DNA from 2 places in the Teredinibacter sp. KSP-S5-2 genome. Region 2 is predicted to be linked to the other one. Evidence: riboswitches for the same ligand, from Rfam matches in the RefSeq annotation. Region 2 holds a riboswitch; the other holds the start of a gene.
What was found. A riboswitch is a leader RNA that binds a small molecule or an ion and turns the genes downstream of it on or off. The one in region 2 is predicted to bind thiamine pyrophosphate.

Region 1 (15,820 bases), 960 kb from region 2:
ACGGCTAAGTGGTTCCCGAACATTGGACGCAATAAAGTCTGCAAGGTCAAACTTATCCATACTGCCATCGCCAGATACAAACCCCAGCACCATTAAGAAGCCAGCGGAAGATTTGTTCACCGTCACACCGCGCTGTTGCACTTCTTGTGGCAGTAGTGGCATAGCAGACTGGAGTTTGTTTTGTACCTGTACCTGAGCAATATCCGGGTCTGTACCCGCAGTGAAGGTCAAGGTAACACTACCGCCATCACTGGAATAACTGTTGGACCCCATGTACATCACATTATCGATGCCCGTTAGGCTCTGCTCGATAACCTGAACCACAGACTCTTCAATGGTTTTGGCTGAAGCGCCAGGATAGGAAGCGAAAATCGTTACCGATGGTGGAGCAACCTCTGGATATTGGGCTACAGGCAACTGCCTAATTGCCAACACCCCGGCCATCATAATAATGATTGAAATAACCCAGGCGAAAACCGGGCGATTAATAAAAAAACCGGCCATGATGAATTATTCCTTATTAGCAATCTGCGCTTGAGTTTGCTCAACCGCCTTCACCAGCGCCCCGGGAGACACTTTTTGCAGACCAGCCACCACAACCGTGTCACCACTGGATAAACCTTGTTCAACTAACCAGTCCTGCCCAATAGTACGGGACACGGTGATTGAACGAATCTGAGCTTTGCTTTCTGAATCAACCACCAATACGGAAGCCTTACCGGATTTATCCCGTGTAACAGCTCTTTGTGGCACCAATACAGCATTGTCCAGCATACCCTCTTCGACTTCTGCCCGAACGAAAGTACCGGGAAGTAATAGGTAATCGGGGTTGGGGAACAGCGCCCGTAACACCACAGTGCCAGTCGACTCGCTCACGCTCATATCGGAAAACTGCAGTGTTCCCTGATGTTCATAGACACTGCCGTCTTCCAGTATCAAATTCACTTTGGCACTTTCCTGCGCCGCAAGTGTGCCGTTAAGCAATTTCTTTCTCAGGCCTAAAACATTTTTTGCTGACTGGGCAACGTCCACAAAGATAGGGTCAAGTTGATGAATAGTCGCCAATGGCGCAGCCTGTTCAGCAGAAACCAGTGCACCCTCAGTGAAATCAGACTTACCAATTTGACCATCGATAGGCGCATGCAGACGTGTATAGCGCAGATTGATTTCCGCCGTGTTCACAGCGGCCTTTGCCACAGCCACTTCCGCTTTCGATAACTGCATGGAAGTATTGGCATCATCATAATCCTGCTGGCTCACCGCTTTGCGCTTAAGCAACCCTTTAAAGCGTGCTTCTTTCGACACCGCCAATTCCAGGTTGGCATTGGCTTTCGCAAACTGAGCTTTCGCATTACGTAAATTTGCTTCGTAGCGGGAATCGTCAATTTGATAAAGTTCCTGCCCTTGTTTAACTCGGGCACCTTCGGTAAATAAACGCTTTTTAATAATCCCACCAACCTGAGGGCGTAACTCAGCCTTGCGATATGCAACTGCGCGCCCAGGTAACTCCGTCGTCAGCATTTGAGGTTTCGCTTGTATAGTGACAACGGAAACTTCAACTGCCGGTGCAGCTTGAGCCTGAGTATTGGATTCTTCTTTGGGACCACATGACGACAAAATAAATGGCAAGAAAAGAATACATATCTTGATAGTCAGTCGATCGGAAAAACGTAACATCCTTTAAGACCTCAAAAAAAAAGTCCCCGAAGCAAGCAACTTCAGCGACCAATATGGAATAGAGAAAGTGCTATTTTATTGCCGAGTCAGTGAAAGCAGCGTAAATACTAACGCGCCATCCACCCACATATTTAACGGAAAGAAAATATTATTAAATTATATCGATCAAGTAACCGTTAGTACTTGACTAAAGCACGACAACTGTGAACAAAGAGAATCAAAAAACGACGATTTGAAACATGAATACAACCATATCAACCCCAATTATGTTTGCCTTATATATTAGCAAAAATAGATGTTTAATCTTATTGTAATCAGTTGCATTATTGTTATAACAAGTTCACATGCCAGCAACCAAATAGAAAACGACTCCTGGCCTTGCTTTGTCGGAAAATTGTAACAATTTCTGTAAAAGCCCGATAGGTTATCGTCGCCTGAAAGCTGATAGTAAAAACGAAACCAGTTTAATATTTAAAAATATTCTGTCAGTAAGTTCCCAATTTTTGACACACAAAAAAACCGCACATCTATCAACGTATAAATAACTCACACACCGACAAATTCCGTAAAAAAAACAATGTATTCGCACACATACCAGCCAAAAACCGAGTAAATGGATTGGCATGACAACAGATAAATATAACCATCACGCTAAAATACCTCTTCCCCCTCCAAAAGAAATCCAGTAGTATCCGCTCCAGCTCTCGGGGTGCCTTTAGGCTGAGATGTAGTTTTACAAACCCGCAGAACCTGATCCGACTAGCATCGGCGTAGGAAAGAGCTGAAACCTTACCGGCCTAAGCCTCGCTTATCCCTTTCTGGTTCAAGGTTTTTCCTACGCAAAAAAATAAGGTAGGAATAACAGTGAAACAGACACCACCGCAGTCATCATCAAACAGCACCATTACAACCGTCCCATTAAGCGGCAGCGAAAAGATTTACGTCACATCGTCAAATACACCGGATGTTCGTGTGCCAATGAGAAAAATTCACTTAACTGACGGTTCTCATTTCACTTTATACGACACATCAGGCCCATACACAGATAAACAGTACGATATAAACCTATACCAAGGTTTAACCCCATTACGGAAAAACTGGATTGAGCAACGCAATGATTGTCAAACACAATCACTTACGTATAAACCATCCCATAATGTCGCTGAAATATCGCCGGAGCAAAGTCAGTGGCTAAACAACACAGGTTTACAACGAACGCCGCAGAAAGCGAAAACAGGAAAAAATGTTTCTCAACTGCATTACGCCCGAAACGGCATCATCACCAAAGAAATGGAATTCATTGCCTTACGGGAAAATCAGAAACGACAAGAACTTATACAAAATACGCAAGAACGTGCTCAGCGATTAAAAGGAAACCCCTTCGGTGCCAACTTAAAATTCATTACACCGGAATTTGTACGTAAAGAAGTCGCCGAAGGTCGAGCAATTATTCCCGCCAACATTAACCACCCAGAAGTTGAACCGATGATTATCGGCCGAAATTTTCTGGTAAAAATTAATGCCAATATTGGTAACTCTGCGCTGTCCTCTTCCATCGAAGAAGAAGTGGAAAAACTCGTATGGGCGATACGCTGGGGTGCCGACACCGTAATGGATTTATCCACCGGTAAATACATTCATGAAACACGGGATTATATTATTCGAAACTCCCCCGTCCCTATTGGCACCGTCCCAATTTATCAAGCGTTGGAAAAAGTGAATGGCATTGCCGAAGATTTAAACTGGGATGTATTCAAAGCCACACTGATCGAACAAGCTGAACAAGGTGTCGATTATTTTACAATTCATGCCGGGTTACTGCTTTCTCATATTCCGCTCACCACCGAACGGGTAACCGGAATTGTTTCCCGTGGCGGCGCCATTATGGCCAAGTGGTGCATCTCCCACCATCAGGAAAATTTTCTATACACCCATTTTGAAGACATTTGTGAAATCGCCAAGGCATACGATATCAGCCTTTCTCTGGGTGATGGATTGCGACCTGGCTCGATTGCTGACGCGAACGACCAAGCCCAATTTGCCGAATTAAAAACCTTAGGCGAATTAACCAAAATTGCCTGGCAGCACGATGTGCAAGTCATGATTGAAGGCCCCGGCCATGTGCCCATGCATATGGTTAAAGAAAACATGGACAAGCAACTTGAATACTGCCACGAAGCACCTTTTTATACTTTGGGGCCACTTACGACAGATATTGCACCGGGCTACGATCACATTACCAGCGGCATTGGCGCTGCCATGATTGGTTGGTACGGTTGTGCCATGCTGTGTTACGTCACCCCCAAAGAACACCTTGGCCTGCCGAATAAAGACGACGTAAAAAGCGGAATTATCGCTTACAAAATTGCTGCCCACGCTGCAGACATTGCCAAAGGCCACCCGGCCGCAAGGGCAAGGGATGATGCATTATCCAAAGCCCGTTTTGAATTCCGCTGGGAAGACCAGTTTAATCTGGGACTTGACCCAGATACCGCACGGGAATACCACGACGAAACCCTACCCAAGGACTCGGCAAAAGTTGCCCATTTTTGCTCCATGTGTGGTCCGAAATTCTGTTCGATGAAAATCACTCAAGAAACCCGTGAATTCGCCCAAAGCATAGAAGCTGGCATGCAACAAAAATCTGCCGAATTTAAACAGTTAGGTTCTGAGCTCTATGTGGCGGAGGAAAATTAAATGAATATTGCCATTGTTGGCGCTGGCCTAATGGGGCGAACCCTGGCCTGGCAGCTGTTACAAGACACACAAAATACCAATCAAAAGATGACGCTCACTCTCTTCGATAAAGACCCAATCGAAAAAGGTGGCGCAGCAGCGTACACCGCTGCCGGCATGATCGCGCCCTACAGTGAAGTGGAAAAAGGTGATCCAGAAGTCTTTGAGATGGGTGTTCGTTCCCGCAACATGTGGCCGCAATTCGTTGCCTCGTTAAATGAAGATGTGGACTTCTCTCAATACGGCACGCTGGTCATTGCGCATAAGAATGACCGCCCGGATTTTCAACGCTACAGCCACCAACTTTTCAAAAAACTGGGGGACAAAGCTGAAGGTCGAATTGCATATTTAACCGAGGACGAACTAAAAGCACATAGCCCAGAGTTGGTTCCGCAATTTAAAGAAGCGCTCTTTTTAAAAGAAGAAGCGTTTGTCGACCCGGAAAAATTTATGGCGGCGCTCGCCAAGCGGTTAACGCAAGCGGGAACCACCTGGCATACAGAAACTGAAGTGCAATCGATCTCAACCATCGAAGAAAATGGCATAAGCCGATCCGCAGTAACCTCTAAATCCGGTACTCAACTATTTGATTGGGTAATCGACTGTCGGGGAATGGGGGCAAAAGCAGATATCCATGACTTACGCGGCGTTCGCGGCGAAATTATTACCGTACACGCGCCAGAAGTTCAGTTAAGCCATCAAGTTCGATTAACCCATCCTCGTTACTGTATTTATATTGTGCCGAGAAAAAATAATCGATTTGTTATCGGCGCCACTCAGATTGAAACTGAAGACGATAGTCCCATTAGCCTTCGTTCAACATTAGAGCTTCTCTCCGCCGCCTACAGTGTGCATTCCGGGTTTGCTGAAGCCCGCATACTGACAACAGAAACCAACTGTCGCCCCGCATTGAAAGACAACGTGCCGAGAATTCAGGTTGAAAACAAAACTATGCGTATTAATGGTTTATTTCGGCATGGATATTTAACCGCACCCTATTTTGCCCAACAAGCCAGTCATATGATTTTGACGAACAACGGCGCGAGTGTCACTCAACACTCGACTGAAACAGTGAGCGAAACATGAAAAATATCCATTTAAATGGCAACGCCACACAAACCTCGGCACAGACTCTGGCGGATTTATTGTCTGAAATAAATATGAACGACGAGTCATTTGCTATTGCCATTAATCAACAGTTTATTCCGAAAGAAAACTACGCCAACAAAATAATCGATCATGGCGATACGATTGAAGTCTTATCACCTATGCAAGGCGGTTAAATATGACCTGGAAAATTGCTGACACACAACTACAGAGCCGCTTTATTATCGGCTCTTCGTTATATCCCTCTCCGCAAGTAATGCAGAAGGCAATACAAAGCTCTGGTGCTGAAATTGTTACCGTCTCACTACGCCGACAAGCTATGGAGGCAACCAATAAAAATATTTTTTGGCAGCATCTACAAGAATTGAATGTCAAACTTCTGCCCAACACCGCCGGTTGCTATTCAGTAAAAGAAGCCGTAACCACAGCACAAATGGCCAGAGAAGTATTTGGCACCCACTGGATTAAACTGGAAGTACTTGGCGATGAATACAATCTTCAACCTCACCCCATTAAACTACTGGAAGCAACAAAAGAATTAATTGCCCAAGGCTTTGAAATATTTCCGTACACCACTGACGACCTGGTTATTGCAGAACAACTTGTTGAATCCGGTTGCAATATTCTTATGCCCTGGGCGGCACCGATAGGTACGGGGAAAGGAATTATTAACCCTTATGCCCTCAATGTACTTCGTCAACGACTCCCGGATACTGTATTAATTGTTGATGCTGGTATAGGTGCGCCCTCCCATGCGGCACAAGCAATGGAAATGGGCTATGACGGAGCCTTGTTAAACACTGCAGTGGCAGAAGCCATAGATCCGGTTGGCATGGCAAAAGCATTTAAGCTGGCAATTGAAGCAGGCAGATGCGCCTATGATGCTGGTTTAATTCAACAACGGGAAATGGCCAAACCCTCCACCCCGGAAATCGGCAAACCGTTTTGGCACCAGTAGAATTATGATTCACTCACCCGCTTTAAACACCAAACCCAGCGTTATCGCAATAGGCGGTAGCGATTCCTTTGGCATGTCCGGCATACAAATGGATAATCAGGTAATCCGCGCAATGGGCTGTCATAGCCTTAACGTGATTACGGCAACCACGGCACAAAACAATCAGTCGGTTTTGGCTTTTCATCCGGTTGACGAAAACACGCTCCAAACACAGGCACAATCGTTATCGTGTATGAAAAACTGGCCAATAAAATCCGGTTTAATATTACCGGAACATATTCTTTGGCTTGCACAGTGGGTCAAGCAATCCCATTCACTTTATATATGCGACCCCATTTTCACGACCACATCTGGACTGAGTATCAAAACCAATCAGCATCTCCAGTTACTCAAAAAACACATACTTCCTCTGTGTGACTTAATTACCCCCAATATTGATGAAGCAGAACTGCTGACAGGCAATACCATACACACTCAGGAAGACATGATAGATGCCGCAACGGCCTTGACCGAACTTGGTGCCAAAGCAGTGTATATCAAGGGTGGACATTTACCTCATTCCAAGCCTTACATTCAGGATTTTTATTTCAGCAAAGAAAAACAGTTTTGGTTAAGCCAAAACAAACTGGATGAGCGAAACAGTCGCGGTACAGGCTGCGCTTTTGCTGCTGCTGTGGCCAGTGCAATTGCGTTGGGATATAACATGCCGGATGCGGCTGTTATCGCACGAATGGCGATAAGTCAAGGTTTTCGGCAAGGTTACGCCATCAAAAACCAGTCAACCGGGGAACTGGAAAAAGGTCCTGTATTGATAAACCGTTTCCCAAACAAGCAGGCAGATCTACCCTTTTTAACCAAAAAATACAATTTTGATTTAGATAGCGATGCATTTCCAACCTGTAAACACCTTCCGTTAGGCCTGTACCCTATTGTTGGCAGTTTCAGTGAACTAGAACAGATCATCAACTCTGGAATTAAAATCGCGCAATTACGAATTAAAGACGTAAACCAGGAAGAACTGGAAAACGAAATAAACCGAGCCGTGAATTTAGCCCAAAACTACCAATGCCAATTGTTTATCAACGACCATTGGCAGTTAGCAATTAAGTACGGCGCTTACGGTGTCCACTTGGGGCAGGAAGACCTAGAATCTGCGGATATTCAAGCATTAAAAAACGCTGGGCTGCGGTTGGGCATAAGCACCCACTGTCATTACGAAGTCGCCCGAGCCCATAGCTTTAAACCCTCTTATATTGCTTGCGGCCCGGTCTTTCCAACACAAACCAAAATCATGCCGTGGACACCCTTGAAGCCAGAAGGATTAAATTATTGGACCAAGCTACTCCACTACCCAGTGGTCGCCATTGGCGGTATAAAGAAAAACCAACTGCAAAACATACAAAAGCAAGGAGCATCTGGCATTGCCATGATTACGGCGATTAGCCAAAGTGAAAACCCACTCCACACTGCAACCCAATTTGTTGAATTACTTAACGATCATGTTTAACGGCGAATTCTCAGCCACCGAATGGCAACGGTATCAACGGCAAATTCAAACTCGCTCGTTTGGCGCCCGAGGGCAACATGCGTTAAAAAAAAGCACCGTTGCGATTATCGGGATAGGCGGATTGGGCTGCCCGGTCACACAAATACTAGCATCGGTTGGTGTAGGCACCCTATTGCTGGTGGATGATGATTTGGTTTCCAGAAGCAACCTGCACAGACAATTTTTATTTAACGAAGACGATGTCGGGCGTTCAAAAAGCGACACAGCGGCAAAAAAAATACAGGATATAAACCCGTTTATTAACGCCATATCGATTAAGGAAAGGTTATCGGCAGAAAATATTACTGACATTGGCCAACAGTGTGACTTAATAATCGACTGCACTGACAATATGGCAACACGTTACTTAATTAACGATTACTGCCAACTTAAACAAAAAAGCTGGATTTTTGGCAGTGTTGAAGAGTTTGCCGGGCAAACCAGTTTTTTCTCACCAGAAACAGCGTGTTATCGGTGTGTGTTTCCTGAGGCCCCAACTGAGTTAAAGGATTGTAACAGCCAAGGGATCGTTGGCAGCATCCCGAGCCTATTAGCCAATATTCAAGCTAATGAGGCCATTAAATACTTATGTGGTTTGCCTCTAGCCTTCCAGAATAAGTTATTTATTCTGGATGCTTTACACCACAAATCGCAATCAATTTCACTCACCCGTTCTGCGAATTGTATTTGCAATACTCCCCATTTAATTCAGCTGTCCGCTGCCACTTACAATACCTGTGAAACAGACCTGTCTGAAAAAAAAGAGCTTACTGTAGAACAGTTCCATAAATTGAAAGAGCAAGAAGATGTAACCCTGATTGACCTTCGTTCAGAAGAAGAGCACCGAGCCTTAAATATAGGCGGGAATAACCAGCCCTATGATACATTTATGGATAACTTCAAACCCGATGAGAATAGTATGACCATTCTTTATTGCCATAGCGGGCAACGTAGCCGTCTGGCACTACAGCAACTAACACAACGTTCACATAATATCTATGCGCTTAAAGGTGGGTTGAGTGCCTACCTGGAATACATCCATATAATACAACAAACTCGCTAAAAGCAACCTGACTAAAACTAACCACACTTACAGGTAAAAACTTTTTTCTAAATAGTCAGGTTCCTTTTTATTCGCCCGTGAATGATCAAGAAGAAACAGAAACCCAAGTATTTACTGCCGAAAGAATCATTAACGTCTTTTCCAGCCTTGCCTGATCGTTTTCGTATGGTTTTTCTGCTTGATAGATTTTCTGCATTTCTCTTTGAACTTGATCAAAGGTTCCGGATGAGCTTGGAATCACGCTGAGGAAAAAATACACCTCGCCCAACCACTGCCTGACGGCTCTTTCTGATGAGGGTTTTACCAGTAAAGCTTGTCCTTGTTTTTTGTATGAGGTCAATGCTTGCGACAGTTTTTTATTGACTTCAGTTTTTTGGTTCGCCACAGGCTGAGGAGCTGGCACCTTAATATTTGCCACCCTATCGGACAAACCCGCTATTGCGACGTTTTGATTTTCTAACTCGCCCTGTATTTGATCCAGAGCAGCCCAGCGCTCGACTAGCGACGAGTTAAAATCCTCAATTCGATTTAACGCATCTAAATTTTGCTGCTCCATAGAAATCTGTTTTTGGCTGGACTCCAGGTTTTGCTGTATTAAATCGCGGCTATCACTTTCTGAAACAGCCGAACTTAATCTGGAAGATAAACTGTCAAATTCATCAATCAACTGATACTTGACCAAGTAAGGGGTAAGAATAGCAACCACAGTGGCGACCAACAGCGCCATCACCGTCCGCCCTATTCGCTCAACCTGTTCATTAAACCACTCAAAAAATATGGTTTTAAACCCTCGTTTAGGTTTCTCATCCATCGCCGAACGAACGCTCTCTGCAGTATCCCGCGCTATCGACCTGAGCGTTTCTTCAGTAATTTCAACCGCCGCCTGCCTGGCCTGGTTTATCTGCTCATCCGATGTATCCGATGCAGACGCGCGCTCCATATTGAATTCAACGTTAGACATGATGCTTCCCCTGGAATTATTGTGTTTCTCCACCGAAGGCTGATTATCAACAGAAAAGCAGGCGAGTAAATAGAAAACTATGTAATACGCTAGATTGACGTCTATAATTTTTTAATGGCGCCAACAAAACAATAAACATACGTATGTAAACCATTTAATTATTTCGGAACTCGCCTTATAACCCGTTAGGTTATAGATGCGTAGCAACCCAAAGCTCATATGAAATGAATGCTATATTTAAAATACACACGTAAATTTTTAATTGTAACTTGTTTGGCATACGCAACTACCAAATAAGAGGCATATGGAAATTGCTTAATATTGATTGAGCGATAACGATGTTCCACTACACCTTGCTGTTCATCCTCCTGTGTGCATGTTCATACAGCTATTCTACAGAACAGAAACCTGCAGAAATTATCGCCCGTATTTCAACTGATGCAGACAACCTTCCCGATTATTTAAAATTTGTAGACGGCAGAAAAGTCGCTGATATAAACCATTATTCCGGCCCAGGATCGCGTAGAGATGTAATAGAAACAGTGCTATTGCTACAAGCACTGGACTTAGGAGGGTTTAACCATAAAGTCGAAATCGTCACAGACACCAGTTATAAACGTATCTTACGTAGCGTTGAAACCGGCTCGATAACAGCTGCCGCCGCAACAGTCTGGGGAGTGGACCTCGATAAATATGAGTCCTCAATCTGGAAAACAGCACCACTGATTAGAAAGAATGAGTTCATTGTTGGCTTTTATACCAGCCCCAAGAACGTGCAAGCACTTTCTGCTAACTCTCTTGAAAAGCTATTACGTTTAAGCGTGGTATCCAACCCTCACTGGGTAAGAGATTGGGAAACCTTGATAAAACTTGGATTTAAAACGCCTTTTCGATCAATCTACTGGCCACAAATGGTAAAAATGGTGTCTTACAAGCGCGCGGATATGACTCTAGCCCCCTTCCAGCCTACAGATGATATGTACATACATTTCGACGGTTTTGACCTCATTCCCATCCCTGGAGTAAAAGTGGCATTAGATGGAACCCGACACTGGGCCGTTAGTAAAAAAGATCCGTTAGGTGAGGCGTTTTACAACGCATTGGAAATCGGACTAAAAGCCATGCGAAAAAAAGGCACGATTGTCCGTGCCTATGAAGAATGTGGTTTTTTTAATACCAAAGTAAAAGACTGGAAATTAATCCAACCCGCTACTCCATAGATAAAATAACTGTATTTATAAATACAAAGTGAAATAACTCTCGCGGTACTTTAGTAACCATCCACAACGGGAATGCTTTTCACCTGTTCAGCCGCATCCTCTCTTGACTTATAAAAGATTGCTGAGCGTTTTTGTCCTTTTAAACCTCGTTGCTGAACAACATCATTGTAATTCACAAAGTGAACACGTGACTGCATAGCTGCCAGTTGCTCATCAGTTAAGGCTTTTAATTCTGCCGCACGATGTTTCGACATTGTGGACAGACCAGAAAGTGGATCACGCATTACCATGCTGTTCATATCCAACATGCCTTGCAGCTCCGGCGTATCTCTACCGGGATGCATCACAAACATATTAAGCTGATTTAAAGGTAAGTCTTTTAAATTTTCAAAAAAGGCAGACGCTTTCTCTTCTGCTTTGTAGTGAAATAAATCAAAAGGCTCTTCGTTATAATAACGGGACACAGCAACATTATATTCTTTGGCTACCTTTTCAACGACAGTAGCAATTTCCGGGGTTGCTCTGGCGATTCCCATATGGTGGTCAAGATAACGCACTTTCAAACCAGCCCGAAGAGCAAGCTCAACCTGCGCTCTGATTTCTGTTTCTATTTCCGACAGGCGATAATCACTTAATAAAAAACCACGCACGGAATGACGAAAGTACCCCATATCGTCCACCAGGCTAGGCACTTCGTTACGACCAGCAATGGGTCCCCAGCGATACTCCTTAAATTCCGAAGTCAATGTTAAATGCACCCCCACAGCCACATTATCCTTACCTTTTAGCATTTCAACCGCTTCACTAAACCAGGGAGTGGGCACCATCACTGAAACAGAAACAGGTATACCGGTTTCAATCACCTCGCTCATCGCCTGATTCACACTGTGGGACATTCCTGCATCGTCCATTCGTATCAACAACTGCGGCTTGGCAGAAGCAAAGGCCAATTCACAGAAAAAGAGTAAACTTACAATTAAAGCCTTGTGCATATCATATGTTCCTTGCTGTTAATTTGAGCAAACAAGTGGATAGTATGCTGAAAAGACAAGAATAACAAACGCCTTACATCACTTAATGCATTCGCTAAGTACAAAAATCAACAAGAGCCCAAAAGAAGCTTTGTACAGAAGGTGAAGCCCGAACGGGCTATCAGGTATACGAACCAAGATATAGCCAAACAAGCACAAACTAAACTGGGAAGGATCAATCAATATAAAGCCGAGACTGATTTAGATAAAAACTACATGCATATCTTTGTTACGTCGGAGGAAATACTATTGAGGTATACCATATCAGAACAATAATGCGGTATTACCGCATGCTGCTTTATTGTTCTGATAATTAGGGTACTTACATAGCATCGATATCGGATAGAAAACGAATGACAATTTCTTTAATCGCCGTTCGCATAGATAAATCAATGGCGTCAGCATTTTGTTTTAGCTTGTCCAGCTCTACACCTTCGTAACTAGAATCTGGAAACTCTTCCGGGTAGGCATATACCTTATCGACTTCTTTGGCAGTAATCTTTAGACGGATTTGCGGAATCGCCAAATCATCCTGCCCAATCTTGGCGATATAACCATAGGACTCAACATCAATATTCACCTGCCCGAGTTTAGCATCCACACTACCAAACTCCTGCTCAATAACATTAGCAATAGAAAACTGCCCATTGTCTGCGGCTGTGCGAATATCCTTCGCAATCCCTTCATCAATCGCCACGCCAATCGCGATTCCCATTGGCCCCATTGCTGACATCAGCATCATGCCTGCACCGGCGCCTTTGCCTTTGTAGGTTAGCTGGCTGGAGTTATTTACTAGTATGGAGGTTCTATTATCAGAAACATGCACGCAGGATAATAGAAACATCGTAAACAAAAAAAATAGACACTTTTTCATCCTTCACGACCATCCTATTTCAAAATTAAAAAAAAGCAGCCTTCAAGCGTACATTCAGAAAACCACATATAGAATGTCCAAATATTATACGCATATAAGGCTCTACTCAAGCAAGTAGTTATAGCAAATATCAACGACTACAAGCAAACAAAATAAGGTATCAACAGTTTGTTTATAAGACCGATAGTTACATGAGATTAACTTTACCACCGACAGTCAGTACCTTGTCGAGCAGCAAAGCAATAAATTGATTATTACTTTGCTGAAGAAGAAAGGTGAGTAAATATCCGTAACCAAAAACAAAAAGCCCGGCATCACACCGGGCTTTTTGTTTAATTAGGGTCTGTCCCGTATATTTCGGAGTTTAACCCAGAGCTTCTTGTTTAATTAGAGTCTATTCTCTATTCTTTGTAGATTTCATATATTCAAGAACCTCTTCTCCATTTCTCAGCCCACAAATAGTAATATTTAGCTTCTCTCCAGAACCAAAAAACTTCATAAAATCAAACATTCCGTCGCCGATGATCAAATCCATTACACCATTTTTTCGATGTAAGGGAGTTAAATGTTTGTTTCTATATGAAAATTTAAAGTTGGGATTAGATTTTTTTAAAATCATTCCATCCTTGATAAGAAAACTCTCTTCACTCAAAAGGCTTTTAGCTCTGTTATGCGCAGGTATAAACCCAAAGGAAACTACAGGGATCAAAAACACACAAACCAAAACCAGCAACTCAATATAAGCCCGAAATAAAATAAGCGGCAAAGCTAATACCGATGCTATAACCAAGATAACAACCAAAAATACTTTCTCTTTTGGCAGAAAGTACAAAGAACCACTCTTTGTAATATGTTCAGTTAAAACACCATCATTATTTTTATTAGTCAAAATTAAAACTCCCTATTAGTTAACTGCCAAGTATGAGTTAACTCCGCTGAGATGGAGAATTTTCCTCCAAACGCCCAACCAACGTAAGCACCACTGTTTCCACCAGAAAACATAAACTCCCCTTCAGCTCCGACTAAACCTGATACTGCCGATGCATTTATAGAACCGCCCCAGCCACTCAAACTATTTCTTGAACCAGCGTACTCGATTACTCCCACAGTCAATGCTCCCCCAATGCTTAACCCCCCTTCCATACCGGCAAAAGCATAGGTCGATGCACCCGTTTTATCTACTGCGAACATTCCTCCCCCAACAACACCAACTCCAGCAGCTAGAGCAGCTTCAAACAAAACCCCATATGTATAACCGCCATCCATAATTTTATCTATGTTAGCCGATATGGTTTTCATTGCTGTTGAATAAAACTGTTTGGAGTGATCACCTAGAGCAGATTTGTTTGTTTCAATAAACTCCTGGAGAGCTTTACCAGCATTACTTAGGAATCCCTCTTGTGACCCAACTGTTGCCAAATCACTGCTAATCTGCGCAGATTCGACGGCGATATCTTCTGCGACAGAAGCAAAGTCTCCTACCGACATATTTCCAGGATTTACCCACGTACCATTTCCAATATATATCCATCCATCGCCTTTTGGCCCCCCCAACCACTCCATGCTATCCGTTGTATTTGGATCATTTCCTTCATCACTATCACTTTGACGTTTTAACTCCTTTTTTAAAGCTTCAAGAAGCTTTTTCCAGGCCTCGTTCACCGCGGCCTGCTTCTTTTTTAACTCCCTGATTTTTTCTCTTAATTCCGATGTATACAGAAACATCTTATGCCCAACTTCTGAAGAGGTGCGAACGGCCTCCAACATCCCCCACTCCAGCGGTACACCTCCACAAGAATAACCACTGGGATCCGTTAAGCTCAGAGGGTTGTTCATAGTGTAAGAATATCGATTATAACTTTGGGTATTATTCGGTGCTTGAATAAATATATCCGCATTCAGAAAACGTCCGATATTGGGGTCATAAACGCGGCCATTCATGTGAATGAGTCCCGAGTTGTCCAACATTTCATGCCCGGTAAAGCCTTTTGTCGTAGGTAACGAAACTAACTCCCAAATAGGAGGAACCCCTGGCTCCCAGTTTTCCTGACGGCGCTGCCCCCAAGGGTCAAAACTCATCCTTTTCACAAATTTGCCTAACTCATCCGTAATGGCGTCTACAGACCCTAAATGATCGCGGTGTAAATAACGGGACTCGATTTGTTGTCCTTTTTTTGTGTAAACCAAGAAGTCCCCAATATATGTTTTTTCCTCAGTGACACTCTCCCCAACAATCTCTTCATAGGAACCTGCGCCAAAGTAATATGTTGTCTTACCTGCACTTACCTGCTTGAAGCGTTTATGATCTGGCCCATAATAAAATTGATCGCTTCCAACTTTACTCAGTTTATTAAAAACATCGTATTCCAATTGAAGACCTTCACGAAGGGTCATATTTCCATATGCATCATACTGAAATACTTGATTCCCAGCTTTTGTCACAGCATGGATGCTCGCCCCATTTATCTGCTCATACTCTAGATTACCTACTGAACTTTTAAACGTAAGGTTCCCTAAATTGTCGTAACGATAGGTTTCTGTCTCTACTATACCCAGAGCATCAGATGTATTTAGGCTTATCAGGCGATTTAAGGCGTCATAACCAAAATCTTCTGTTATATATTCAATTGCATTTCCTTGATTGTTT
Region 2 (15,820 bases):
TCGTCGGTATAGGAAACAACTTTTCCATTGCGTTTGATGACTTTGAGTTGCCCTGGTGCTGTTGCGGCTACTGAACTAGCGGTTGAGCTATCTATCTCATGCGCAGCGGTTTTGGTTCCGTTGTTGTGAGTTTTCGCTAGTTCTGAATCTGATGTGTGCATAAATCTCCGTGTGCTCCTGATACTAAAAACGGTTACTACATTTAAAATTTCGTTTAATTCTTTGTGAGGAAACAGGCGCTTCCTCATGCAAAGGTTGCAAAAAGCCTGACGATCTTGTCGCCGTCTTGCTTATTTGTTTTCAATACAACTTTTTCTTTGCTGCTCCCGCTAGAACGCAGGAACTCTCAGTGTTAAGGCATTGATTTGCATAATATTTATAAAAAATTCCTTGCTATTTTGTACAGATATTGAGAATTCGACCCTGTGACAAAATTTCACCAAAACACCATATATTGGGGTTGTCCATATTTTTGATACAAGATAATGCGCTTTTGAGGATTTTTCAAGTTTCGATTGCTGCTGGTTTCTTGTGGATAAAATGTGGGTAATAAGTTGAGGCAGTAACCACTAACCTGCAAAGCTAGATGGTATAAAGGCTGTTGGCGTTAAATCTGTTTTGACATAAATCTATAATATTTTTTTCTTTTGCGATGATGTTTTTATAGCTACTTTAGTATTAGATTTTATGTGGGTATAGCTCCGACGGCGTAATTGCGCTGTCGGAGTGCGTTGATACTGCGAGGATGTATTTGCTGGTGTTATTTTTGATTGGCAAGAAAAAGCATTAATGCCTTTTGTGCGTGGAGCCGGTTTTCTGCTTCATCCCAAACGATGGAGATTTTTTCGTCCTCCAGTAGTTCGGCACTGACTTCTTCTCCCCTATGGGCTGGTAGGCAATGCATGAATACCGCATCGGATTGAGCATGGCTCATTAATTCGTGGTTAACCTGGAAGTTGGCGAACTGCTTTTCCCGTTCCTTTTGCTCACTTTCCTGTCCCATGCTGGCCCAGACATCGGTTGCGACCCAGTCTGCTCCTTTAACCGCTTCTTCCGGTGTTCTGACAACGGTGACCCGGTCTTTATTGGCTTCAACCAGGCCTGCGTTGGGTTCGAAACCTTCGGGGCATGCGATACGAAGCTCAAAATCGCACAGTCGAGCGGCATTGATATAGGAGTGGCACATATTATTGCCGTCTCCCACCCATGCTACTACTTTGCCCTGAGGCGAGCCTCTATGCTCGGTGTAGGTTTGTATATCTGCTAATAGCTGACAGGGGTGGTAGTCATCCGTTAAGGCGTTAATGACAGGCACTTTTGAGTTGGCTGCAAATAATTCAATCGTTGCGTGATCGAATGTGCGGATCATGATCATGTCGACCATTCTTGAAAGCACTCTGGCAGAGTCTTCGACGGGCTCGCCTCGGCCAAGTTGCGTGTCTCTTGGTGATAGGAAAATAGCGCTTCCACCAAGTTGTGCCATACCGGCTTCAAAAGAGACGCGGGTGCGGGTTGAAGACTTTTCAAAAATCATCCCCAGGACCTGATTTTGAAAAGGCTCGTATATCTCCCCACTTCTAAGCGATTTTTTAAGCCTAATCGCATCCTGGATGATGTGATTAAGCTCGTCGGAAGAGAGGTCAAGTAAAGTTAAAAAGTGTCTTTTTGCCATGGCGTAATAGCCTTTTAATACCTGGTTAACTGTTCTGGATTAGCGTAACCACTGCATCCACAATGGTTTGAGCTTCATCATCAGTAATATTGAGTGGTGGAAGTAAACGAATGGTATTACCGCCTGCCACATTGATAAGTACTCCCAGTTCTTTTCCTTGTTCAACCAGGTTGCTACAGTCGATATTTAGCTCAATTCCAATGAGTAAACCGAGGTTACGAACTTGTACAACCTTTTCTGAATGCTCGAGCTGTTTATTGAATTGCGTCACCATGAGGTTGGCTATTGTGTTAACTCGAGTTAAAAATTCGGGGGTGTTGATTGTGCGCACAACGGCGTTGGCTGCTGCGCAAGCTAAGGGGTTGCCACCAAATGTGGAACCGTGGTTGCCTGGCTGCAGAATATGTGCGGCTTTGGGGCCGGTTAAACAGGCTCCGATAGGAACGCCGTTGGCTAAACCTTTTGCTGTGGTCAACACGTCTGGTTTCATATCTGTGTGTTGGAAGGCAAAGTATTTGCCAGATCTTCCGTTACCCGTTTGAATTTCATCCAATATCAATAACCAGTCTTGTTCGTCACAGAGTTTTCTCAGCTCTGAAAGATAGGATGGGTCGGGCACGTTCACGCCGCCTTCGCCCTGAACTGGTTCGACCATCAGGGCAACGGTGTTACTTGTCGCAACCGACTTGATGGACTCAATACTGTTGTATTCCGCGTGGGCAAAGCCCTCGACTAATGGGAAGAAACCTTCTTTGACCTTGGGGTTTCCTGTGGCAGACAGGGTGGCCATGGTACGACCGTGGAAGCTCTTGGTCGTGGAAATTATTTCCGGCTTTTCAATGCCTTTGCTTTGACCAAATTTGCGTGCGATCTTGATCGCCGCCTCGTTGGCTTCTGCACCCGAATTGGAAAAAAATACCTTTTCCAAACCAGAGATTTTGGTGAGTTGTTCCCCTAAAATGATTTGTGGTTCGATCAGATACAGGTTTGAACAGTGCACCAGCGTATTCGCCTGGTCGGTTATGGCTTGGGTGACTGCAGGGTGGCAATGTCCCAAGCCACACACAGCAATGCCTGAAATTGCGTCGATATAGCGCTTACCGCTTTGATCCCAGACATAAGCGCCTTGTCCTTTAACCAAAGTAGTAGTTCTTGAACCGTAGGTGTTCATTAGCGATGATACCGACATTCTTAAGTTCCCCAAAAAGAAACAGGCAGCGGATTGCTGCCTGGGTAAACGAGCATTCTAAAAACAAAAACCGTGAGATTTCAAGGTTTTCAAATCAGATTTTGGCCATCTATGCAGAAAAACGTTGAGAAGAACAGGTGTGCGCTCTGCGGACGCCGGGTGCCTTTGACTTTTCACCACTTGATTCCGCGAAAAGTGCACCGGAGAACGCATTTTAAGAAGCATTACAGCGGATCTGAATTGAATCGCGGTATTGAACTATGTCGCCCGTGCCACTCCTGTCTGCACAGGTTATTTGACGAAATGACTTTGGCGAGAGATTATTCAACCCTTACGGCCCTGTTGGGGAACGAGAAAGTTCAGCGGCATATTGCCTGGATTAAAAAGCAGCGCCGCAGTTGCTGAATTTCCCCAGCCTCTCCTGTAGAATCCAATACTTGACTAATCCACTAAGGTTTGGCCAAAAACTGAGCCTTTAAGAACCATTTACGAGGTATTTTTTCCCATGGACATCATGGATACCATTAAGCAGCAAATCGAAGACAACGATATTCTTTTATATATGAAGGGCTCGCCTAACGCCCCTCAGTGTGGCTTTTCTATGAAAGCCTCTCAGGCGCTGATGGCCTGTGGTAAGCGGTTTGCTTACGTTGATGTGCTATCTAACCCTGATATTCGTGCTAATTTACCCAAGTATGCTAATTGGCCAACTTTTCCTCAGTTGTGGGTGAAAGGTGAGTTAGTTGGTGGATGCGACATCATTACCGAGATGCATGAAAGTGGCGAGTTAAAAACTTTGGTTGATTCTGCTGCTGATCCTGAAGAAGAATAAAAAATTGCTTATGCCACCTCTTATCGATTGGGGTGGCAGGCCTATTTATTGATGTAGCGCCATAGTTGATCCATCCAATTTATCATTTCCCTGAGAAAGTGAATTTCGTCTTTTGGATAGGCGACGTAATGATCCGCTAGTCCAGCATAGATCGCGTCAATAGCCGGGTGGCCCAGCGATGCATATTCCCAGTCAATAATTTTAATCCCTTCATCTGTTTCAATAATGTTACTCGCTGTCAGGTCATGATGAGTGAGTTTGCGTTCCCAGTTCTGTTTGGAAAACACTTTTACCCGCTTGCTGAAATTATTCCACTCGGTTTTTAATTTTTGTGTGATAGATGGCTGTTTTTGTTCGAGTATTCGCCAATATTTTTTTAAATATTCGTCGTACTGAATATGCGGGACATCGCAAGATACTTGTTGATAGATATTTACAGCGTCTGCAAGCGTATTCGAGTGTTTTCTTAAATCGGACTGATTCCAGCTGCGGCCTTCAATATATTTGAATAGAGTAATATCTGTGGGTTGGTGCCAATATATGATTTCGCTGGTTAAGCCTGTATGTTTTAAACAATTGAGAATAGAAATTTCAGTTTGACGGTCAATGCCTAAATTGGGCGAATGTGGATTATTTAATCGAGCTACAAATTTGTTATCACCACATTTTAATAGAAAGTTATGGTTAGTTAGGCCACCATAAATTGGCCTAACTAATTCAAGGGAATGAGAAAAGGTATTTTGCCAAGTTAGCCAGTTTTTTATTAGCGTATCAAGCCGTTTAAAATCATGAAGTTTCAGTTGCGGCATTTATGTTCTCAATATCCTGCTGGTCAGCCTGTGTACTTTGGTTAGCCAGTTTCTTTTTCCACTGGACTATGCCTATTACGACCAAGACAAGGTATATCATATCTAGCAAAGCAATATAATATAAACCACGTTCGATATAGAGAAACAACGCAACTCCGTCAATTACCAACCAGTAGTACCAGTTTTCAAACACTTTTCTGGCCACCATATAAGTGGTGATAACTGCCCCCCATGTGGTGAAAGAATCCAGGTAAGGCCATGCGGCATTGGTATGCTTTGATAAAAAGTAGCCGTTGATCGCGCTCGCAACTATAACGGATAAAATTACCAGAGTGTGTTTCTTTTTGTGCCATTTTAGTATTGGTTTGTGACTGGTTATTTTATCTGGGTCATCGTCCGCATTTTTCCATGCCCACCAACCGTATACTGCCATTACCATGTAGTACACATTTAATACTGATTCCATGAGTAGGTTTACACTAAAAAATAGCCACGTAAAAATAGCCGTGCTGAGAAATGCAGCAGGCCAACACCACATATTTTCTTTCATCACTAAAACCAAATAAGCGATTGAAAGCATCACGGCAACGATTTCTGGGCCAGATTGTTGGATAAAGGCGGTATAGACTTGTTGAAAAATATCAGATGCTGTCATGAGGACAATGCTTCGTAGTCTGGTAAGTACTTCACAATAAAAACGCACTTGCCGTAATTTTCATAGCTCCAGCGAACAGTTTCCTGTATTGCTGACATAACTTGTTGGTATTCACCCATTATAATTGTCGCGGTGGGAAATGTTTGAATTTTAAGACCACTAAAGGTATTGATTTTTTCAATGGTGGCTTTTATTGCTGTTAAATAATCTTCTTGTAACGGGTAGAGTGTTATTTCTGCGCTGAGTTGCATGTTTTTCTCCAGAAAAAAAGGAGAGCAGAGCTCTCCTTTAGGACGTCAATTTAAAAATCATAACTTGCGGAAACACCGAATGTCCGTGGTGCACCGTATTGATAATAGGGTTTGGCTGTATATTCATCCCTTGGGTCATTACCGAAATAGAAACCTCGAACAATAGTGTCCTCATTGGTCAGGTTTTTCCCCCACAATGAAATCGTTAGTTGATCGATTTCATAGCCAATTCTCAGGTTGAGCAGGTTATATTTTTGAGATTCTTCATTATGGCTGTCGGAAAGCACAAATTCTGCTTTGCCTTCAATTTCCAGCCGGTAATAGAGGTTGTCTGAAATATCAATTTGATGACCAGCAACGTATTGATAATTTGGCGCATGTGCCAGATCACGGCCTTTCATGTTATAGACAGTTAAATTGCCTTCATCTTTGTTTAGGATATGGTCAGGGTTAACGTAATCTCCATACTCTGTTTCTTGATAGCCAATAGAGCCGTAGAACAATAGAGATTTGTTTGCTCGCCAGTTTAGCTCAAGCTCAATTCCACGTCCTTTGCTGGATGTTGCGTTGCCATAAAATTCAACAAATTCGGGGCGTCCATCCACGCGTATTTCTTTCGATTGCTTGGCCTGAACATCGTCGCGGTCTTGATAATAGATCGCAGTGTGAAGTTCCAGATTGCCATCCAGGAAAAAGGTTTTCGACCCGAGTTCATAGTTCCACATGGTTTCTGTTTCGTAGACGCGATCTTCGACAGGAATACCACTCTCTGGATTAAATCCTCCTGGCTTATATCCACGTGATACAAGGCCGTAAATCAGTGTGTTATCGGTATTGTATTCCAGTGATAATCGTCCACCCCAAAGATTTTCTGACGGGGAGAATTTAGCTTGGTCGCTGTCAATAAAGTCCGAAGACCATTTTTCATAACGTAAGCCAGAAATCAGTTTTAACTTGGGTGATAATGGAAAATCCAGTTGGCCATATACTGCAATATTTTCAGTGCTGTAATCGCTGGTATATACAGTTAACTCTTGGTCAGTAATGGGGCCGTAAAAAGAATCGTAGTTCGGGTCGTTATTGGTATAGGTTCGAGTTAAGTCTACGGATTGGTCACGGTAGTATACTCCGGCAACCCAGCCAAATTCGGAGGCTGCATTCTGCGAGGCTACGCGAGAATCCAGAGAAAGATTTTCATTTTCTCTTTCGTAATTGTCGGTTGTGGAATACTGGTAGTAAGCACAAGCGGACGTCTCCGGGCAGATTTCTCTATAGGCCCAGTCTTCATCGTAACCATATTCTGTTTCTGAATCGGCGACGCTTACAGTCGTTTCCCATCGAGCGGAATCGGACAACTGGTAATTCGCTTTTAATGCTGCTGCAAGCGTGTCTTGAGTGTCATGTCCAGGTTGGTCAGAAAGGGTGGTGCGGGTATTGTCCAAGCTAAACGCGTCGTAACCATTATCGACATCAATAAGGTAAGTGACGAGATCCAAAGCTAATTTATCTGTGACTTTAAGCGATGCAGCAAGTCTCGCAGTGGTTTCATCGATATTATTGGTATCGTCTGTATTTAAGTAAGCGTTACGCATGTAACCATCGGAAGAATGGTTTTTAATGGCAAACCGAACACCAGCACCCTCATTTAGCGGAGCATTAATCACCCCGGATAATGTTTTGGTGTTGTAATTTCCGATGCCTGCCTTAATTTTTCCACCAAGCTCATATTCTACGGTTTTACCCGACACATATATCAGGCCTGCTAACGCGTTAGCGCCATATAAAGTACCTTGCGGTCCGCGAAATACTTCCACTTGTGCGGTATCCAGGCCGGTTACACCGGTGCTGATACCTGTGAAGTCAATACCATCGACAACAACACCAACAGATGGGTTTACTGGGTGAGAGTACTCGCTGCGCTCGCCGATGCCGCGCACCTGGATGTAGCGTCCGCGTGAAGCACCAGCAGAATAGTTTACGTTTGGTGCCAGGTTAAACAGATCTTCCAAATGCTCTGCTTCACGCATTTCCAATGCTTTGTCGGTGAAGACCGATACACTATTGGCGATATCGATAGGTGCGTACTGGCGAAACTCGCCTTTAACCGTGACTTCTTCGATGGCTTCCGCGCCGCTGTAGGCGGAAGTCAGTGCCAGGGAAGAAATTAGTGTGCATTTGGCCAATGCACCAAGTTTGTGTTTTTTCAACGTTTGAGCCCCCAATTAATAAAAGGAGACCCGGAAAAGCAAGCGGTGAGTTGATAGACGAGAACACTCAAATTGGGTGATTAAGCTGACCTCAATTTGAGAGAAGCCCTATCCCTACGCCGGCATTAACCGGATCAGGTTCAAAGGGTTTAAACCGCAGGAATGCGATTAGTCTCAGGCGCGAGCCACCCCTTAGGAAACTGGCGCCATTCTATTTACTCCGGGGACGAAATGCAAAAAAACAGCGGATAAGTATCAGTACAGGGGGGGGGGCTCCAATTACTTGATGCTTAATGCTAAATATAATGCACTTGATAACTATTATCATTTGATGTATATTCCCCGCAAAATTTCGGTCTACTAACATCACCTTTTTTCGAGGAACTACATGAAATCAATAAGCAAAGTCGCAATTATGTCCTCTCTGCTGGCTTTGGCCGGACAGGCTGCCGCTGCGCCTACTGTAGAAGAGCTTTGGGACATCATTCAAAAGCAACAAAAGGAAATTGAACAGCTTAAAAAAGAGCAGTCTAAAACTGACGCAACCCTAAAAATTACAGAAGAGAAGGTCGAAGCTACAGCTGATGCGGTTGAACAAGTAGCTACGGGCTCTTCTCTAAGCGGCTCAAAGGCGGGATCCTGGGCAGAAAAAACCACTATCGGTGGCTATGGTGAACATCACTACAACAACTTTAATGGGGGCAAGAATGACAGTGTCGATGCTCACCGTTATGTGCTCTACGTTGGTCACGAATATTCAGACAAGGTTCGTTTCTTTTCTGAGTGGGAGCTAGAGCACGGATTATCCGGTGATGGCCAGCCTGGTGAAGTTGAACTCGAACAAGCATTTATTGAATGGGATTACGCGGACAAGCATTCATTCGTTGTCGGTCAGTATTTGATTCCTGTTGGTTTCTTAAATGAAATTCATGAGCCCGATACGTTTTATGGTGTCGAGCGAAACCTGATAGAAAAGAACATTATTCCAACTACATGGTGGGAAACTGGTGTGATGTTCAAAGGCGATATCGCGCCTGGTGTGAAGTATGAGTTTGCCATGCATTCCGGTCTGAAAATGGACGGCGGCGATAAAGTTCGAAGTGGTCGTCAGAAATCCGCCAAGGCGACTGCGAATGATTTTGCCTATACAGGGCGTGTTTCCTATACCGGTGTTCCTGGTTTGAATTTGGCTGCAGCAGTGCAGTATCAGGAAGACGTGCTTCAAAATAACGAAGGCGACTCCGCTTCCGCCGTATTAACCGTACTAAATGCAAGTTATGAGAAGAGCATATTTTCTGTACGTGCTTTGTGGGCGGAATGGAATATTGATAACGACGCTTGGGAAACGAATGAGCGGGATGTTCAAAACGGCTGGTTTGTCGAGCCGTCAATAAAACCTCTGGATGATCTAGGCTTCTTTGTTCGTTATAGCAACTACAATAACGAGGCGGGAGAAAATCCTGATGTAAGCGATCAACGCTCAGTTTTTTACGATGTGGGCGTAAATTATTGGCTTACCGAGCGCGTAGTTTTTAAAGCGGATTATCAAGCTGCCCATGAAGATAATCCAGACAGTGACAACTATGACTCATTTAATTTAGGTGTGGGTTGGTCTTTCTAAGTTGCCCATAAATAAACTGTTTTAAACCTCCGTGATTATTCGCGGAGGTTTCGTTGTTTCTGACAGAGTGGAAATGATTATTCGCTTTATTTTGTACACTATTTTTGGGTTCTGTTGTTTGAGTTCGCATTTCTCAATAGCGGATGAAGACCCTTTGCTAGAGTTTAGACAAAAAGCGTTTGCTGAGCAGATGCCAATTAGAAAATCCATATGGATTACCAAAGCGCTCAAAGAGCAGGTAAGAGAGCAACTGGATTATTCCTTTTCCCAGTTGCGAGTACGTTACTGGGTTCATCAAAATAAAACTGCCTGGGTGTTGGAGGAAATTGGGAAAGAGCAACCGATAACATTTGGTGTGGTGGTCAATGATGGACATATTGAGTTCCTTGAGGTACTTCAATACAGGGAAAGTCGGGGAGGAGAAATTCAATACGATTTCTTTGCCAGGCAGTTTGAACACGCTCAATTGGTTCAAGATAAGAGTCCGTGGAAGCTGTCCCAGAAAATTGATGGCATCACAGGCGCAACCTTATCTGTGCGGGCATCAAAAAAAATCGCTAAACTTGCGCTTTTTTTACACATTCAGGTAATTCAGTCGGCGAATGAAAAAGCGCATTAATAAAAGAGTCTGGTGGGTTTGGCATAGACGCTTAGGTATTATAAGCGCCGCCTTTGTTGTATTTCTTTCCGTTACCGGCTTGGTTTTAAACCATAGTGTGGACGCAGGGCTTGATCGCAAACACATTCGCAACCCTGTTATTTTGGATCTTTATCATATCGAGATTCCAGCGGCTTACTCCGTCAACTTATCGGGAAAGAGTATCGTCAATGTTGCTGAGGATCTTTTTCTTGATCAAAACTTGTTCGGCAGTTGTGATGGTAAATTAGTTGGGGCATTAACGGATCAAGCTTTGGCGCTGTTTTATATAGTTTGCGAATCGGAAATTCAAATTTATTCCAGTGATATGCAGTTGGTGGAAAAAATCAGCCGCTATGATGGTCTTTCCATCCCAATACAAGGTATTGGCGTTATAGATCAGCTAATTGTTGTTAACTCCCAAAAACGTTTTTATTCGGCGTCACTTGATGATTTGATGTGGCAGGAAACCCAAGTAGATGCGAATGAGATTAATTGGAATTTACCGGCAAAAAAAATAGATAAAATACCCGAATCGATATTTCAACAGGAATTTAGTTCGGGAATTACCTGGGAAAGATTGGTACTGGATATTCACGCTGGCCGATTTTTTGGTCGCTACGCGCCCTGGATAATGGACGTGATGTCTGTCGCATTTCTTATATTAGCGATTACGGGTATTTACATGTGGTTAAAAAGTGGTCGGAAAAATTCAAAAAAACGATCAAGAACTCACCATAATTAGTCACAATTTTGATTTTCTGTAGAAAAGCGTGCCCTTGGGTCTACTAAACTGTAAGCTGAATAAGCTATTCTTTTTAAGCTTTGATATTTAAGCGTTTATCGTTTCAACGTATGCGTTAAGCGGACCCTGTACATGACCGACACAATTCCAGGCTATAAGATAATCCGGGCTATAGGCAAAGGCGGTATGGCTACGGTATATCTTGCGGAGCAGGAAATCTTTGGTCGTCAGGTGGCGCTTAAGATCATGTCTAAAGCGCTAGGCGAAGATTCCGCATTTGGTGAGCGTTTTATGCGCGAAGCCAAAATCGTTAGTCAATTGGTTCACCCTAATATTGTCACGGTTCACGATGTTGGTGTATACGAAGATTCTTACTACCTGTCGATGGAATACATTGACGGTAAGGATCTGAGACATCTGCGCGACAACCTTTCGCTTGCACAAAAATTTTCTGCTGTTCGGGATATTGCCAAAGCACTGCAATATGCCAGTTCCAAAGGTTATGTCCACCGGGACATCAAACCCGAAAATATAATGTTTTATACGGCGGACAATAGAGCTGTGCTCACCGACTTCGGTATTGCACGAGCCGCTGAAACGGATAAAAGCATGACGCAAACGGGGGTGGCCATCGGTACTCCTCACTACATGAGCCCAGAGCAGGCAAAAGGCAAGCCCGTCGATCATCGTTCAGACCTCTACAGCCTCGGGGTAGTGTTTTTCCAGTTGCTGTCTGGCTATGTGCCTTATGATGCAGAATCCGCTGTTGCGATTGGTATTAAGCATATTACTGAGCCGGTTCCGCTATTGCCGATTGGTTTTGAAAAAATGCAGCCAATTATTGATACGCTCATGGCGAAAAAGCCCGAAGAGCGTTATCAAAATGCAGAGGAATTTTTAGAGGATCTGGATCTAATTGATATTGAAGATTTGGACCGACTTGTTCAGTGGGCGCAAAAAAACTCGTCTTCGGAAAACAACACCTCGTCAAACGCAGATCTACCCACAATTGTCACACCCATTAATAAAGCGGCAATGTCCGCCAAGGTTTCTACTGCTGCTCGCTCAAGGCCCAGTCGCCCCAAGATGGCGCCGGTTTCTGATGAAGTAGAGCGCTTTACTATGGTATACGAAACTCTGGAGGATGATTTCGAGCATGAAAAATCATCCCCCTGGCCTTGGGTGTTTGGTGGTGCCATCCTAGCTTCTGTGTTGGGGGGCGTTTTCTATCAACAGCATTCTCTGTCGATTGATTCCTGGTTGCAGAATTCCCGGCAGATGGTGGTACAGACCTTTTCTAATGTTATGGGAGGGGAAACTGAGGATACAAATACTGTTCTGGGCGAGAGTAAAAAAGTTATTCCAGATAGTGTTGCTCCCGTAACGAGTACTGCTCAAGAGCCGATATCCACTGTGACATCGGCTCAAAAAAAAACATTTGAAAAAGAAGAACCCGCTACCGCTGAGGTAATAGAAAAACAGTCCTCGATCATAACTCCTCTCGTTAAAGAAAAGCCTTTGCCAGAAGAATCTGCGGATGAAGCTGGCATAGTTGAAACGGTTGAGTTGGTTGCTCAACCTGAAGAGCCAGTTGATGATACTGTTGTTGATGTCAAACAGCCTGTTTCTGAAGAGCCTGAAGTGCTGGAAGAGAGTTTGGCGATTACCAAACTGCGTGAGCAGGCAACGACGCTGGAAGCCCTTTATCAAACAGATGGCGCTTATCTGGCTGATCTGGTTGCCGCTTACCGCGATGTGCTTGCCAATGTTCCCGACGATATTGAAACACTCGCGGCCATGAAAGCATTGCTGCAAACAGAAGTAAATGATGTAACAGTATTGATATCTCAGGAGAAGTTCGCAGTAAGTGAAAAGAAGATAACGCAATTAAAATATTTGTTTCGCAACTATGCTGATCAAGAACTGGTCTCGCTGGAAAAAGAATTAAATCGACTGGAGAAAATTACCACCTTATTAAATGAAGGGGATCAGCTACTGCAGAAAAAACAGCTGACTCGTCCAGAGAATAATAATGCTGTGACCAAATTTAAAGCTGTGCTCAAACTGGACCCGGATAATACAACAGCAAAAACCAAACTGGCCGAGTGTGGTTCGACCTTGTTAAGTATTGCAAGGAACAGTTATTCGGCGGGGGATTTGGCAAAAGCAAAAAGTTATCTTGACAGTGCGGATGCCGCTGCTGGAGAAAATGAAAAGAGTAAGCAGTTACGAGGCAGGATCAATAGCGAGTTAAATCGTCGTCAGGCAATTCAAGCTTTATTGGTAAGAGCGCGACAACAACTGAATGATGAACAGCTGTTTACACCTCCGGGCGCCAATGCGTTGGATTCTTTTCAGAGAGTATTGGAGAAAGAAAGCAATAACGCGCAAGCTCTACAGGGTATTGAGGAAGTGGTTGATGCGCTATCAACCAAAGTCTGGAATATGGTGAGCGCCGAGAAATTTGAGCAAGCTCTTGCGGAACTGGATGAACCTCAGCGTGCCTTGCCTGCGAATGATCGTATTCACTCTCTTTCTTTGGCGGTGAAAGAGGTTATTGCCGAGAGGGAGAGAATGAAGCCTAAAATAGTCGGATTCCAGATCGGTGATTCTTCGACTTCAGACTTAAGCGATATTAACCAAGGTCAGGTATTCACGCTCAGTCAAAACATCTCACTTAGTTTTGATTACAAAAACTTACCAATTGATGATCAATCTCTGGTGTTAACCATTCTTGACGCAACCTCAAAAGCTGAAGTGTATCGTCAGGCAATTCTTTTAACCGACAAGGTCGGGACTCATTCACTGCCGTTGCCTTCAACTTCCATTCCACAGGCTGGTCGTTATCAAATTCAAGTACTTCTTAAAGGTGAAGTGCTTACTTCTGGTGTTGTCACCTTCCAGTAACAAAATAATTGTTCCTCTATCCAATTCAATTGCTCGCATCGGCAGCTTTTCCTTTATGTGGTAAGAATAGGCGAAGCAATGTGCACGCATTTGGTGCTTGTTGCGCGTCAGCCGTTATACAGGAAACCCTCATATCAAAAAACAGAACTATATAGATAATTATTCTAAATAAACTATATCTTATAGTGGAAAGGGGGTTTGGCTGTACTATTCTGAAATAGTGCCAACCCCCACCCTTTCTTTGTTGGCGCTATGAATGGATTAGGTTTTTGTCATTGCGGCCAGTTGTGATCTAAGGTGGATACTCGAATGTATATTGGGAAAGACGTTTATTACTTAACCGCTGGTGATATTAAATTTTCAGACCTCCCAATAAAAATAAATACCACGTTAGGTTCGTGCATGGCAATTACGGTCTGGAATCCGAAAGCACACAAAGGTGGTATGTGCCACTTTTTATTACCCTATACCCTGGAAGACGATAATAAAAAGCCAGATCTCTACTACGGTATCCATGCTGTCAACATAATGAAAGAAAAAATGACACGAGACGCTTCGATGCAAGATTATGAAGTCGGTGTGTATGGTGGCGGAAGTTTATTTTTCAGTTCTTCCCAAACACGGGATGTGGCTGGTAAAAATATTCACTTGGTATTTGATTGGGTTGAAGAAAACAAACTAAATGTTGTCGATCAATCCGTCGGTGGTGACGAATGTCGAACACTGGTTTTTGATCTTGCTACGGGTAATGTCGATCTGAGATTGCACTCACCGAAAAATGTCCAAAGTTGATGTTGTAGTACCTTCTTGTGATCAAGATTTTTAACACCTGATTATCTATTCTCCCGAGTTCTGCGAGCTTGGTTATGCAAAAACCTGGTTTGCATTCAGTTAGTTATATACATTTTTCAGTTTTTTCAACAAATGGAAAAATATGACAGATGTACTATTCTTCTAAAGCCTATTAAAAAATATGTTTATAAAATGTGGTCGTGAATGTACAAACTTAGACATATACTCTTTTTCTCCTCTATTGCTATCGCGATATCTTTTATTTTATTTCTAAGCATATTTCAAAGCTCCTTCGGCATCTTTCAATACCTTCTTGCGGTAACTGTACTTGCTGCTTTGGTTTTGCAGGCCTACTTATATAAGGGAACGATGCAGGAACTTGAATCTCAGTCATCAAAAGTCGAAGAGCTTGAGCAATTAACCGAAGATATGCATGCCTACAGCTGTGAAGATTATTGTCGCGATTTTATGAGTAAGTTAGTTCCTGCTTGGGAAAAACAGGTGGATCTTGCCAATTATCAATCCACAGAAGCTGTATCAGAACTTACTAATAAATTTTCGGTTATTTACGATGAGCTTCAAGTGGCAATGAACGCAGCCAAAGTTACCAGTGGTGATGATAGTGAGAATGGTGGCTTAGCAGAAGTTTTACGTAACTCGGAACAAGAGTTACGACAATTAATTGACTTTCTGTCTCTGTCTATCTTGGAACAGCAAAAATTAGTCAATGAAATATCTGAGCTTTCTTCCATTACCGATGAGTTAAGGGAAATGGGGGATGAAGTTGCGGGTATTGCATCGCAAACCAACTTGTTGGCTTTAAATGCTGCCATTGAGGCAGCAAGAGCGGGAGAACACGGTCGTGGATTTGCGGTCGTGGCTGACGAAGTGCGGACGCTCTCTACCCGTTCAGGTGAGACTGGTGCAAGGATTACCAAACGAATAGAACAAGTGAATGATCTGCTAAGGGGAGCCCTACAGTCTGCAGATGAATTTGCCGAAAAAGGAAAAAATACCACTGAGCAATCTGAACAGATGATTGAGTCGGTACTGCTGACTTTTAAAAGCTTCAGTGAAAAGCTGTTTGAAACTACTGGAGTGTTAATGACCGAAAGCGACACAGTGAGAAATGAAGTGGAGCAGGTTTTGGTGTCTTTGCAGTTTCAGGATCGTGTCCGACAAATATTGGAGCATGTCTCCAGTGATATGAAAAAACTTTGTGTTGTTCTTCAGCAGCAAAAAGATCATCTTGAAAAAGGAATTGATGTAGACCCGATCGATATTGATAAATGGTTGGCGGAAATTGAGGAATCATTTACCACTCTTGAGCAGGTAGCGGTGCATCAAGATGGTCAAGTACGTGATCAGTCGCCAGGTGAATCAGAAATAACATTTTTTTAGAGAGAGTAAAGGTAGATTATGTCAAAAACGATAATGATTGTTGATGACTCTTCAAGCGTTAGGCAGGTTGTAAATATTGCCCTAAAAGGGGCGGGCTATACC

Region 1: it holds a riboswitch for thiamine pyrophosphate, as region 2 does, so the genes downstream of both, thiC (phosphomethylpyrimidine synthase ThiC) here and P5V12_RS03205 (TonB-dependent receptor) in region 2, are expected to answer to the same signal.

The regions. Positions count from the first base shown of each region.
Region 1 is NZ_CP120416.1:1,637,036-1,652,855, reverse strand. It holds gene P5V12_RS07565 (efflux RND transporter permease subunit) at 1-504, opposite strand, end outside; gene P5V12_RS07560 (efflux RND transporter periplasmic adaptor subunit) at 511-1,677, opposite strand; TPP riboswitch at 2,373-2,471, shown strand; gene thiC (phosphomethylpyrimidine synthase ThiC) at 2,536-4,374, shown strand; gene thiO (glycine oxidase ThiO) at 4,375-5,499, shown strand; gene thiS (sulfur carrier protein ThiS) at 5,496-5,696, shown strand; gene P5V12_RS07540 (thiazole synthase) at 5,699-6,478, shown strand; gene thiE (thiamine phosphate synthase) at 6,483-7,985, shown strand; gene P5V12_RS07530 (HesA/MoeB/ThiF family protein) at 7,927-9,087, shown strand; gene P5V12_RS07525 (hypothetical protein) at 9,173-10,048, opposite strand; gene P5V12_RS07520 (hypothetical protein) at 10,387-11,268, shown strand; gene P5V12_RS07515 (ChbG/HpnK family deacetylase) at 11,319-12,260, opposite strand; gene P5V12_RS07510 (hypothetical protein) at 12,622-13,152, opposite strand; gene P5V12_RS07505 (hypothetical protein) at 13,568-14,062, opposite strand; gene P5V12_RS07500 (RHS repeat-associated core domain-containing protein) at 14,065-15,820, opposite strand, start outside.
Region 2 is NZ_CP120416.1:678,204-694,023, forward strand. It holds gene P5V12_RS03170 (ribonucleoside-diphosphate reductase subunit alpha) at 1-161, opposite strand, end outside; gene argF (ornithine carbamoyltransferase) at 761-1,672, opposite strand; gene P5V12_RS03180 (aspartate aminotransferase family protein) at 1,698-2,861, opposite strand; gene grxD (Grx4 family monothiol glutaredoxin) at 3,367-3,693, shown strand; gene P5V12_RS03190 (phosphotransferase) at 3,735-4,502, opposite strand; gene pnuC (nicotinamide riboside transporter PnuC) at 4,480-5,157, opposite strand; gene P5V12_RS03200 (YkoF family thiamine/hydroxymethylpyrimidine-binding protein) at 5,154-5,408, opposite strand; gene P5V12_RS03205 (TonB-dependent receptor) at 5,459-7,615, opposite strand; TPP riboswitch at 7,710-7,818, opposite strand; gene P5V12_RS03210 (porin) at 8,004-9,236, shown strand; gene P5V12_RS03215 (FMN-binding protein) at 9,355-9,855, shown strand; gene P5V12_RS03220 (PepSY-associated TM helix domain-containing protein) at 9,839-10,618, shown strand; gene P5V12_RS03225 (serine/threonine protein kinase) at 10,751-13,525, shown strand; gene P5V12_RS03230 (chemotaxis protein CheD) at 13,835-14,317, shown strand; gene P5V12_RS03235 (methyl-accepting chemotaxis protein) at 14,906-15,718, shown strand; gene P5V12_RS03240 (response regulator) at 15,737-15,820, shown strand, end outside.